Linked DNA regions of Caballeronia sp. TF1N1. The main gene of each other region encodes a partner of the protein of the gene in region 2 in a complex. Links are inferred from orthologs where the notes say so. Each region holds a gene or a part of one and is shown on either strand. Other genes may lie near its edges.

Region 1 (4,412 bases), 460 kb from region 2 along the record:
GATGTAGTGATCCGGTCCGCCCATCCAGCCGCACAGAAACCAGAAGGTCTTGTCGCGGGAGTTGTCGAGTGTCGGCGGATGCAGCGCGCGCAAGCCCGCGAATTCGGGTTCGAGGTCCATCAGATCGTAAAAGCGATCGACCATCGCGCGCAGACGTTCCTCGCCGCCGATCAGTTCGAACGGCGTGGGCTTTTGGACTTCATCGTCGGAAGGTTGGGAATTGACTTCGCTCATTGCTTTTGGACAACAGAAAACTCAGGCGTCGCGCAGCGATTGCAAGGCCGGACGCGCCAGCACGCGCCGCAGGCTCATCCAGCCGCCGAGCGCCGCGCAAGCAACGCCCGCGACGATGCCAACCGGCACGAGCCACGGGTTGAACTCGATATGAAACTCGAACACGCGCGATGCAAGCACGTAACCGATGCCCTGCGCACCGAGCGCCGCCATCAGGCCGGACAACGCGCCGACCGCGACGAACTCAGCGACCTGCACCGAACGAATCTGCCGATGCGATGCGCCCAAAGCCCGCAATAGCGCCGACTCGCGCATGCGTTCGTCGCGCGTGCCGGCAAGCGCCGCATAAAGCACCAGCACGCCGGCCGCGAGCGTGAAGATGAACAGGAACTGCACCGCGCCGATCACCTGGTCGAGCGTGCGCTGAATCTGCGCGAGGATCGGCGCGGTATCGATGGCGGTCACGTTCGGATAGGCGGCGACGAGGCCGTCGATGGTGCGCGCCTGTTCCGGCGGCAGATGAAAACTCGTGATGAACGTCGCGGGAAGGTCGGCCAGCGTCTCGGGCGGCATCAGCACGAAAAAGTTGACCTTGAACGAATTCCAGTCGACCTTGCGCACGCTCGTCACCGGCGCCTCGACCGGCATGCCGGCGACATCGAAACGCAGCGTGTCGCCCATCTTCACGCGAATAGTTTTCGCGATGCCCTCTTCTATCGACACCGCCGGCTGCGCGTTCTTGCCGAACCACGTGCCCTGCGTCACGCGGTTATCGCCCGGCAATTCAGTGGTGTAAGAAAGATTGAATTCGCGATCGACGAGCCGTTTTGCATCCGGCTTGTCGTAGCTGTCCGGATTTACCGCCTTGCCATTGATGGCGACGAGACGCGCGCGCACCATCGGCGAGAGCGCGGCATCGGGTTGGCCATGCCCATGCAGATACGCGAGCACGCCTTCGCGCTGATCCGGCTGGATGTCGATGAGAAACTCGTTGGGCGCATCCGGCGGCGTGGCGGCGCGCCAGCCCTTGATAAGGTCGTCGCGCGTCATCGCTATCAGCAACAAACACATGAGGCCGATGCCAAGCGCCGTGATCTGCAACGCGCTCGCGCCGCTGCGCCGTTCGAGCGACGCCAGCGCATAACGCCAGCCCACGCCCGCGCGGCTCTTTTCCCGCCGCACGAAGCGCGCCGCCGCCCACAACGCCGCGCGCGCGATCACGCCGAAGATCAGGAGGCCGGCCGCGAATCCGCCCGCGACGATGCCGCCGAGCTTTAACTCGCCCGCCGCGACGATGAGCAACGCCGCGAACAGCACGACGCCGACGCCGTAGGCCGCATAAGCGACGCGCTTTGCATCGCCGAGTTCACGGCGGATCACATGCACAGGCGGCACGCGCGTGAGCGGCAAAAGCGGCGGCAGGGCGAAGCCGAGCAGCAGCACGAGGCCCATCGCGATGCCTTGCAGCGCGGGCCAGACGGAGGGCTGCGGCAAATCGACATCGACGAGCGAGCCCAGCCAGTTCAGCAGCACGAGATGGCCGCCGAAACCGAGCACGACGCCAAGCGCGCTGCCGATCACGCCGATCGCCAGGAATTCGTTCAGAAACAACGCGCGCAGCGTGCGCTGACTGACGCCCAGACAACGCATGGTGGCGCAGCCGTCGAGATGCCGCCGCGCAAAACGATGCGCGGCCATGGCGATGGCTACCGCCGCGAGCATCGCCGTCAGCAGCGAAACGAGCGTGAGAAAGTGGCTCGCGCGATCGATGGTCTGCCGCACTTGCGGCTGCCCGTCCGACAGCGATTCGAGTCCGACGCCGCGCAATTTGCCGCCGTCGGTCTTATCGCGGGCGAATTGCGCGAAGCGCTCGATCTGCGCATCCGGTCCCGCGACCAGCAAGCGGTAAGTCACGCGGCTGCCGTAGCCGAGCAATCCCGTGGCGGCGATTTCATCGGCGCGCATCATGAGGCGCGGCGAGAAGTTGACGAAGGAAAAGCCGCGATCCATCTCGCGCGTGATGATGCCCGCGACCTTGAACGTGCGCGTGCCGACCTTCACCGTGCCGCCGGGCTGCGTTTTCAGCGCATCGAGCAGGGACGCATCGACCCAGACGGTGCCGGGCGCGGGAATGCCGTTGACGGGCGCGTCGGGCTTGCCGGGCGCCGACGCGATACGCAGCGCGCCACGCAGCGGATAACCTTGCGTCACGCCCTTGATCGCCGCGAGCCGCGAGGCGGGCTGCGCCGCGGTCGAGCTGATCATGCTCGGGAAGATCGTGGTCCCGGCGGTTTCGAGGCCGAGCGACCTGGCTTGGTCGGTGAACATCGCATCGACGGGATGATCCGAGCGCACGACGAAGTCCGCCGCGATCATCTGACGGCCGTCGCGCACGAGCCCTTGACGCATGCGGTCGGAGAGAAAACCGACGCTCGACAGCGCCGCCACCGCCAGCACCAGCGCGAGCAGCAGCATGGTGAGCTCGCCCGCGCGCCAGTCGCGCGCGGTCATGCGCCACGCCTGACGCGCGGTCTGCAGAAAATCGAGCCGGACAGGAGGATGCGTGCGGTCGGCTTTGAGCGCGGCCTTGGAGGGAGTGGAGTCGTTGCGCGCCGCGGTGCTCAATCGTGCTTGCTCCGCAGGCTCGTGATCGACGTTTGCGGCGCGCCGCTGCCGGGCAGCATGTGCTTGGCCATGCGCGATATGCCGCCGTGCACGCCGCGCACGAGGCGCGGCAGCGCCCAACCGGCGATGACCAGGAACGCAATCAGCATGACGAGGAACAGCACCGGCACGAAGAGCGCGAGCGTGATGCCGAGCAGCACGCCGATATCTTCCGTCGCGGATGCCGCCCAGTTCGACACCGGTTCGGGCGAGAGATTGATCAGCGCGCGCGTGCCCGCCTTGGCGAAATGCGAGGCGCCGGCAAGCGTTCCGCCCGCCAGCGCCGCGATGGTGAGCATGGCCGGATCGGCATGACCGAGCGTGCCGGCGGCAAGCACGGCGCCCGCCGGAATGCGGATGAACGTGTGAATGGCGTCCCACAGCGAATCGAGCGCGGGAATCTTGTCGGCGAGAAATTCGACGACGGCGAGCACCGCCGCCACGCCGATCACCCACGGCGAACCGAGCACCGCGAGCGAATCAGGAAGATGGATGAGACCGATGCGTTCAAACAGACCCGCGATGAAGACCGTGAGATACAGGCGCAACCCGCTCGCCCATGACAGGCCCGCAGCGAGCGAAAGTGACTCAAGCATTGCCGCCTCCTTGGTGCGCCAGCAACCCGGCCAACCGTGTCCGCCGGTCTGAACGTCGCTTCTTTCCGGCCCGGATGCCGGAAGAAGCCGCCCATATCAACGAGGATATCGAAAAAAGCCTCGTGACGCAGGCGGAAAGATAAAACGGTGCGGCTCGCCGAGTGATGTTATCTGCAATCGGAGATTGCTGAAAATCGGAAATGCCTTCAGACCATTATATCCATGCAAAAGGAAGCGGTGCAGCAAGACATCCGGCGAATGCCGCCCGAAGTGCGCTGCCGCTCGCACGGGCGACCATTGCGGTCGCGCCGGCGCAACAGCGCGTCAATGCCCGGACGAGAGCTTGAGTCCGATGAGCCCCGCGACGATCAGCGCCGCGCTGCCGATACGCGCCGCCGTCAACGCCTCGCCCAGAAATACGATGCCGAAAATAAACGCGCCGACCGCGCCGATTCCCGTCCAAACAGCGTAAGCGGTGCCGAGCGGCACCTGGCGCATGGCCATGGCAAGCAAGACGAAGCTGCCGATGGCCGTCACCAGCGTGAACAACGACGGCCAAAGCCGCGTAAAGCCTTCCGATGACTTGAGCCCGGCGGCCCATGCCACTTCGAGCAAACCGGCGATAAAAAGAAGAATCCAGGACATGAGGTGACTTCCTCGAAGGAACGGGGCCGTCCCCGGTAACAAGAAGCGCGCGCGGTCGTCCACGCGGCGAAAGCAGACCGTAATTATACCGATTTGGTGCAGCAAGGCTTTTCGCTCCTCGTGCCGAGCGATGGAAAACCGTGTATTAATGGAGCGCGCGCCACCAGTGTGCGACCGTGCACCCTTCGCCCCGCCTTTTACAGAAACATAAAAGGAGCGCTCATGGATGTCGATTCGGTCCTGCTTTCACGTTTCCAGTTCGCCTGGGTCGTC
Region 2 (5,478 bases):
GTTCGACACGCCCGAAGCGCGCGCCGCCATGGTCGACAGTCTCGTGCAACAGCGCGCGCTGTCGGACGAGACGCAACGCCTGCATCTGACCGCATCCGACGACGCCGTGCGTCGCGCGCTGCTGTCCGATCCGATCGTCGCGTCGCTGCGCAAGCCCGATGGCTCCGTCGACATCGAGCGTTACAAGGAAATGCTCGCCATGCAGGGCATGACGCCCGCGCAGTACGACGAGCGCATGCGCTACACAATCGCAAATCAGCAGATCCCGGCAAGCATTCAGGAGTCTTCGTTCACCTCGAAGTCGCTCGCGCAGAGCCTGACCGAATTGTCCGAGCAGCGTCGCGCGGTGCAGGGCATGTCGCTGCGCGCGGCGGATTACGCCGCGAAAGTTCAACCCACCGACGCGCAACTGCATTCGTACTACGACGCGCATCGCAATGACTTCGCGACGCCCGAGACCGCGACCATTCAGTACCTCGTGCTGTCGCCGTCCACGCTCGCGGCGGCATCGAAGCCGAGCGACGCCGATCTCAAGAAGTTCTACGACGACAACATCCAGCGCTACCGCACGGAAGGTCAGGTGCGCGCGAGTCACATCCTCGTGAACGCGCCGAAGGACGCCAGCGCGGCCGACAAGGCGAAGGCGAAGCAGAAGGCCGAACAACTGCTCGCGCAAGTAAAGGCGCATCCCGATCAGTTCGCGCAAGTAGCGGAGAAGAATTCGGAAGATCCGGGCTCGGCGTCGAAGGGCGGTGACCTCGGTTACTTCGCGCGCGGTCAGATCGCGGGCGGCAAGGCTTTCGACGACGCCGCGTTCAACCTGAAAAAGGGCGAAGTGAGCGATATCGTCGAGTCGGACTTCGGTTACCACATCATTCAGGCAACGGACGTCAAGCCGTCGGTTACGCAGTCGTTCGACGAAGTGAAGGAAGCGCTCGCGAAGGACTACGCCGCGCAACAGGGCAGCAAGGGCTTTGCAGAAGCAGCGCAAGGCTTCACCGACACCGTCTACGAACAGGCGAAGTCGCTGCAGCCCGCGGCCGACAAATACAAGCTCACGGTTCAGACCGCTACGGTCGGTCCGAAGCCCAACACGCAATTGCCGCAGGACAATCCGCTCAACAATGCGAAGTTTCTGGCGGCCGTGTTCTCGCCGGACTCGGTGAAAGATCACAACAACACCCAAGCCGTCGATGCAGGCAACAACACGCTGATCGCCGCGCGCGTGACCGACTACAAGGCTTCGACCGTTCCCGCGTTCGACGCCGTGAAGGACGCGGTACGCACGAAGGTCGTCGCGCAAGACGCAGCTGCGATGGCGCTCAAGGAAGGCCAGACGAAGCTTGCCGATCTGCAGAAATCGAAGTCGACCGATGGCTTCACGTCACCGATCATCGTCTCGCGCAACGACGCGCAGGGCTTGCCGCCTGCCGCGTTGAGCGCGATCTTCAAGGCGGATGCCTCGAAGTTGCCCGCGTACGTCGGCGTCGATCTCGGCACGGACGGCTATGCGATCTATCGCGTCAACGGTATCGAGAAAGCCAACGCGGTGGCCGCGGATCGTCTCGCCGGCGCGCAGCAGCAGATCGCGCAGGTCTATGCTCAAGCCGAGATGGAAGCGTATATCGACTCGTTGAAGGCGCGCTCGAAGGTCAAGCTGAGTCAGGCGCCAGTGCCCGCGGCCAATCAATAAGAAGCAGTAAAACGTCAGTCGCACCAAAAAGCCCCGTGTCCGAAAGGACGCGGGGCTTTTTCATTGCTGCCCGATGTAACCAGCAACAGTGTCCTTACAGGCAAGCCTGAATGTCGCCCGTCGCCTGGCTGCCAGCGGCACCCGATGCGCGGAAACCCACCCACGAGCCCGGACCCGACCACTTCGGACGCACCACGGCGGCTGCGCCATTCGGCGGCTGCTGACCCGGCACATAGACATCGACGGCCTGATCGTTGGCAAGCGTATCTTGCGACACGACTTGCTGTTGCGTCTTGTCAGCCCATGCGTGCGAGACGCATTCGGCGACCGCCTTGACCGGCTTGTCGCTCATGCCGACTTGCTGCACGCCTGCGGGCGGTTGAGCGGCGCATGCCGAAATCGCGATGGTCAATGCGACCAGAGGGAAGTATTTCACGTGACCTCCTTGTAGAGCGCTCTCTTGCGAGCGGGGTTATAAGAGTTACGCGAAAGTCTCAGATAACTGAATCTTGGCCGTGTTCCGCGTTTGTTGGAAAAGCTGTCGCGGCTGGCGTCTTCGTTGTTACGACGCACTTGCGCCCAGCAAGGGTTTCAAGCTTGGCCAGACGTTTTCTAATAGCAATGGCTGGGCCTGCACCGTCGGATGAATCTGGTCCGACTGGAACATCGTCGGCTTGTTTTCGATCCCGGCAAGCAGGAAAGGGACGAGCGCCACATTCTTGTCCTTGGCGATGCGTTCATAGATGGCGTGGAACTTTTGCGAATAGTCGGGGCCGTAATTGGGCGGAACGTACATGCCGATGAGTAAAACCTTCGCATGCGCCGCCTGCGATGCCTCGACTATTCCACGCAGATTCGTCTCGGTGGTGGCAAGCGGCACGCCGCGCAAGGCATCGTTCGCGCCGAGTTCCACGACTACAACCGCCGGCTTGATACGCGTGAGCACGGCGGTCAATCGCGCGCGTCCGCCGCTCGTGGTGTCGCCGCTGATGCTCGAATTGGCGACGCTATAATCGAGACGCTCTTTCGCAAGCCTTTGGCGCAGCAGGTTGACCCAGCCGGTATCGCGAGGCAAGCCGTATTCGGCGGAAAGGCTGTCGCCAAGCACGACGATTGCAGGCTTGTTCGTCGCTGCGTCTTGTGCATGCAGCGCGGAACTTGCCGCAAGCATTGTCAAGGCGACGCAAGCACGCGCGCTCCAGTTCTTTTTCAGGGTGTCCATGCAAAACAATATCGAGCCGGTCATCGAAGTTCGGGGTTTAAGCAAGCGGGTGAAGGACGCAACGGGCGAGCTCACGATACTCGATCAGATCGATCTGTCCATCGCGAAGGGCAGCAGCGTGGCGATCGTCGGGGCATCGGGCTCGGGCAAGTCGACACTGCTCGGCCTGCTCGCGGGTTTGGACAGCGCGAGTGCGGGCTCGGTTCGTTTATTGGGCAAGGAGCTTTCCACGCTCGATGAAGACCAGCGCGCCGCGCTCAGAAGCGGCGCGGTCGGTTTCGTGTTCCAGTCGTTCCAGTTGATGCCGCATCTCACCGCGCTCGAGAACGTCATGCTGCCGCTCGAACTGCGCGCGGAGTTGCCGCACGATCAGATTGCCGCACGCGCGCGCTCGCTGCTCGATCAGGTCGGTCTCGCGCAACGCACGGCGCATTATCCCAAGCTGCTGTCCGGTGGCGAACAGCAACGCGTGGCGTTGGCGCGCGCCTTTGTTACGCATCCGGCGGTGCTCTTCGCCGATGAACCCACCGGCAGCCTCGACGCCGCCACGGGCTATGCCATCATCGATCTCATGTTCGCGATGAACGAACGCAACGGCGCGACGCTCGTGCTCGTCACGCACGACGTCGAACTCGCCGAACGTTGCGATGCGACCGTGACGATCGAAGCAGGGCGGCTCGTCAATGGCCTGAGCGTATAAAAAAGCCCGCATCGGCCGATGCAGGCCGATGCGGGCTTTAACGACGCAACCAGCCGTCAATATTTCAGAGCCTTGCGCGCGCGCTCGATCAACGCGGAGGTCGAGGCATCGTGCTTCTTCGGATCGGCGCTCGCGGCGGTGATATCCGCCTCGACCACCTTGCCGAGAATCTTGCCGAGTTCCACGCCCCACTGATCGAACGAGTTCACGTCCCACACCGCGCCCTGCACGAGCACCTTGTGTTCGTACAGCGCGATAAGCGCGCCGAGCGCCTCGGGCGTGAGCGCATCGAGAATGATGGTCGTGGTCGGCCGATTCCCCGGAAAGCTCAAATGCGTGGCAAGTTCTTCCTTGCCCGGGCCCGCGACCTTCTTCGCCTCTTCGAGCGTGCGGCCGAGCATCAGCGCTTCGCTTTGCGCGAAGCAGTTGGCGAGCAGCTTCGCATGGTGATCGACGAGCGGATGCTCAGGCGTGAGCACGGCGATGAAATCGATCGGGATGATGGTCGGCCCTTGATGCAGCATCTGGAAAAACGCGTGCTGGCCGTTCGTGCCGGGCTCGCCCCAGATCACGGCAGCGGTCGGGTAATCGACCATGCCGCCTGCCAGCGTCGCCGACTTGCCGTTGCTTTCCATCTCCAATTGCTGAAGATACGAAGGCAGATAGTGCAGCGCCTGCGAATAAGGCGCGATCAGATCGCTCTGCGAGCCGAAAAAGTTGCGATACCAGATGCCGATCATGCCCATCAGCACGGGCAGATTCTTGTCGAGCGGCGCTTCGCGGAAGTGTTGATCCATCGCGTACGCGCCTTCCAGCAGCGCGTCGAAATTCTTCGGTCCGACCGAGATCACGATGGACAGGCCCACCGCCGACCACAGCGAATAGCGCCCGCCGACCCAGTCCCACATCTCGAAGACGTTTTCTTTCGCGATGCCGAACTTGACCACTTCCGCCGGGTTCGCCGAGACGCCGACGAAGTGCTTCGAAAGCTCGCTTTCCGGGCAGCCCTGCTTCAAGAACCAATCGCGCATGGAGTGCGCGTTGGTCATGGTTTCGAGCGTCGTGAAGGTCTTGGAGACGATGATCGCGAGCGTCTCTTCGGCATCGACTTGCTGGAGCACGTTCCAGAGATCGGCGCCATCGACATTGGAGACGAAATGCGTGTCGAGTTCTTTCGATGCCAGATGATGCAGCGCGTGCACGACCATCTTCGGCCCGAGGTCCGAGCCGCCGATGCCGATGTTCACCACATGGCGGATACGCTTGCCGGTATAGCCGGTCCACGAGCCGTCGCGGACCTTGTCGGCGAACGCGGCCATTTTCGCGCGCTCGGCGCGGACCTGTTCGGCGAATGGCGCGTCGTCGGTTTGCGCGCGCAGCGCCGTATGCAGCACCGCGCGATGTTCCGTGATATTGACGATATCGCCCGCGAACATGGCATCGCGGCGCTCGGTCACCTTCGCCTCTTCGGCGAGCTGGATGAGCAGCTTGAGCGTGGCGTCGGTGATGCGGTTCTTGGAGAAGTCGATGCTGATACCGCCGCCGTCGAACGTGAAGCGCTCGGCGCGCGTGGGCGCGGTGTCGTTTTGCGGCGCGAACCAGTCGCGCAGGCGCTCGCCGGAGATGGCATCGTAGTGCGATTGGAGCGCCGACCAGGCGGGTAGCGATTTGAGCGTCATAACGGTTCGATAGTCCTGAGTGACAAAGGAAACGTTCGTGCAAAGGCGGCTTGGCGGGAGGCGTCAGTCAGTTCGTGAACGCGACCAGCGGTGCCGCGGATGCTCGAATGTAAGAAGCAAGAGGCAGTATAGCGACGATGCATGAACGAATGCTTGCAAGGCGTCATCGCGGCGCCGTGCAAGC

The links.
Region 1: the proteins of LDZ28_RS06765 (region 2) and LDZ28_RS08940 are in contact, whole or in part, in a cryo-EM structure (PDB 9GE8), measured with the Escherichia coli proteins. The link is inferred for Caballeronia sp. TF1N1 from one-to-one orthologs.

What each region holds. Positions count from the first base shown.
Region 1 is NZ_CP084626.1:1,926,620-1,931,031, forward strand. What follows is about bases 1-3,118. They hold LDZ28_RS08940 (ABC transporter permease), read right to left. Parts: upstream 2,746-3,118; coding sequence 256-2,745; downstream 1-255. Other genes in these bases: LDZ28_RS08935 (group II truncated hemoglobin), read right to left, coding at 1-234; LDZ28_RS08945 (DUF4126 domain-containing protein), read right to left, coding at 2,856-3,118. In the rest of the region: more of LDZ28_RS08945, read right to left, coding at 3,119-3,494; quaternary ammonium compound efflux SMR transporter SugE, read right to left, coding at 3,819-4,139.
Region 2 is NZ_CP084626.1:1,461,901-1,467,378, reverse strand. Bases 1,086-3,975 are described here. They hold LDZ28_RS06765 (arylesterase), read right to left. Parts: upstream 2,916-3,975; coding sequence 2,256-2,915; downstream 1,086-2,255. Other genes in these bases: pgi (glucose-6-phosphate isomerase), read right to left, coding at 3,672-3,975; LDZ28_RS06760 (ABC transporter ATP-binding protein), read left to right, coding at 2,914-3,615; LDZ28_RS06770 (hypothetical protein), read right to left, coding at 1,788-2,129; LDZ28_RS06775 (SurA N-terminal domain-containing protein), read left to right, coding at 1,086-1,693. Also shown: more of LDZ28_RS06775, read left to right, coding at 1-1,085; more of pgi, read right to left, coding at 3,976-5,294. UniProt on the Escherichia coli protein: TesA is a multifunctional esterase that can act as a thioesterase, lysophospholipase and protease.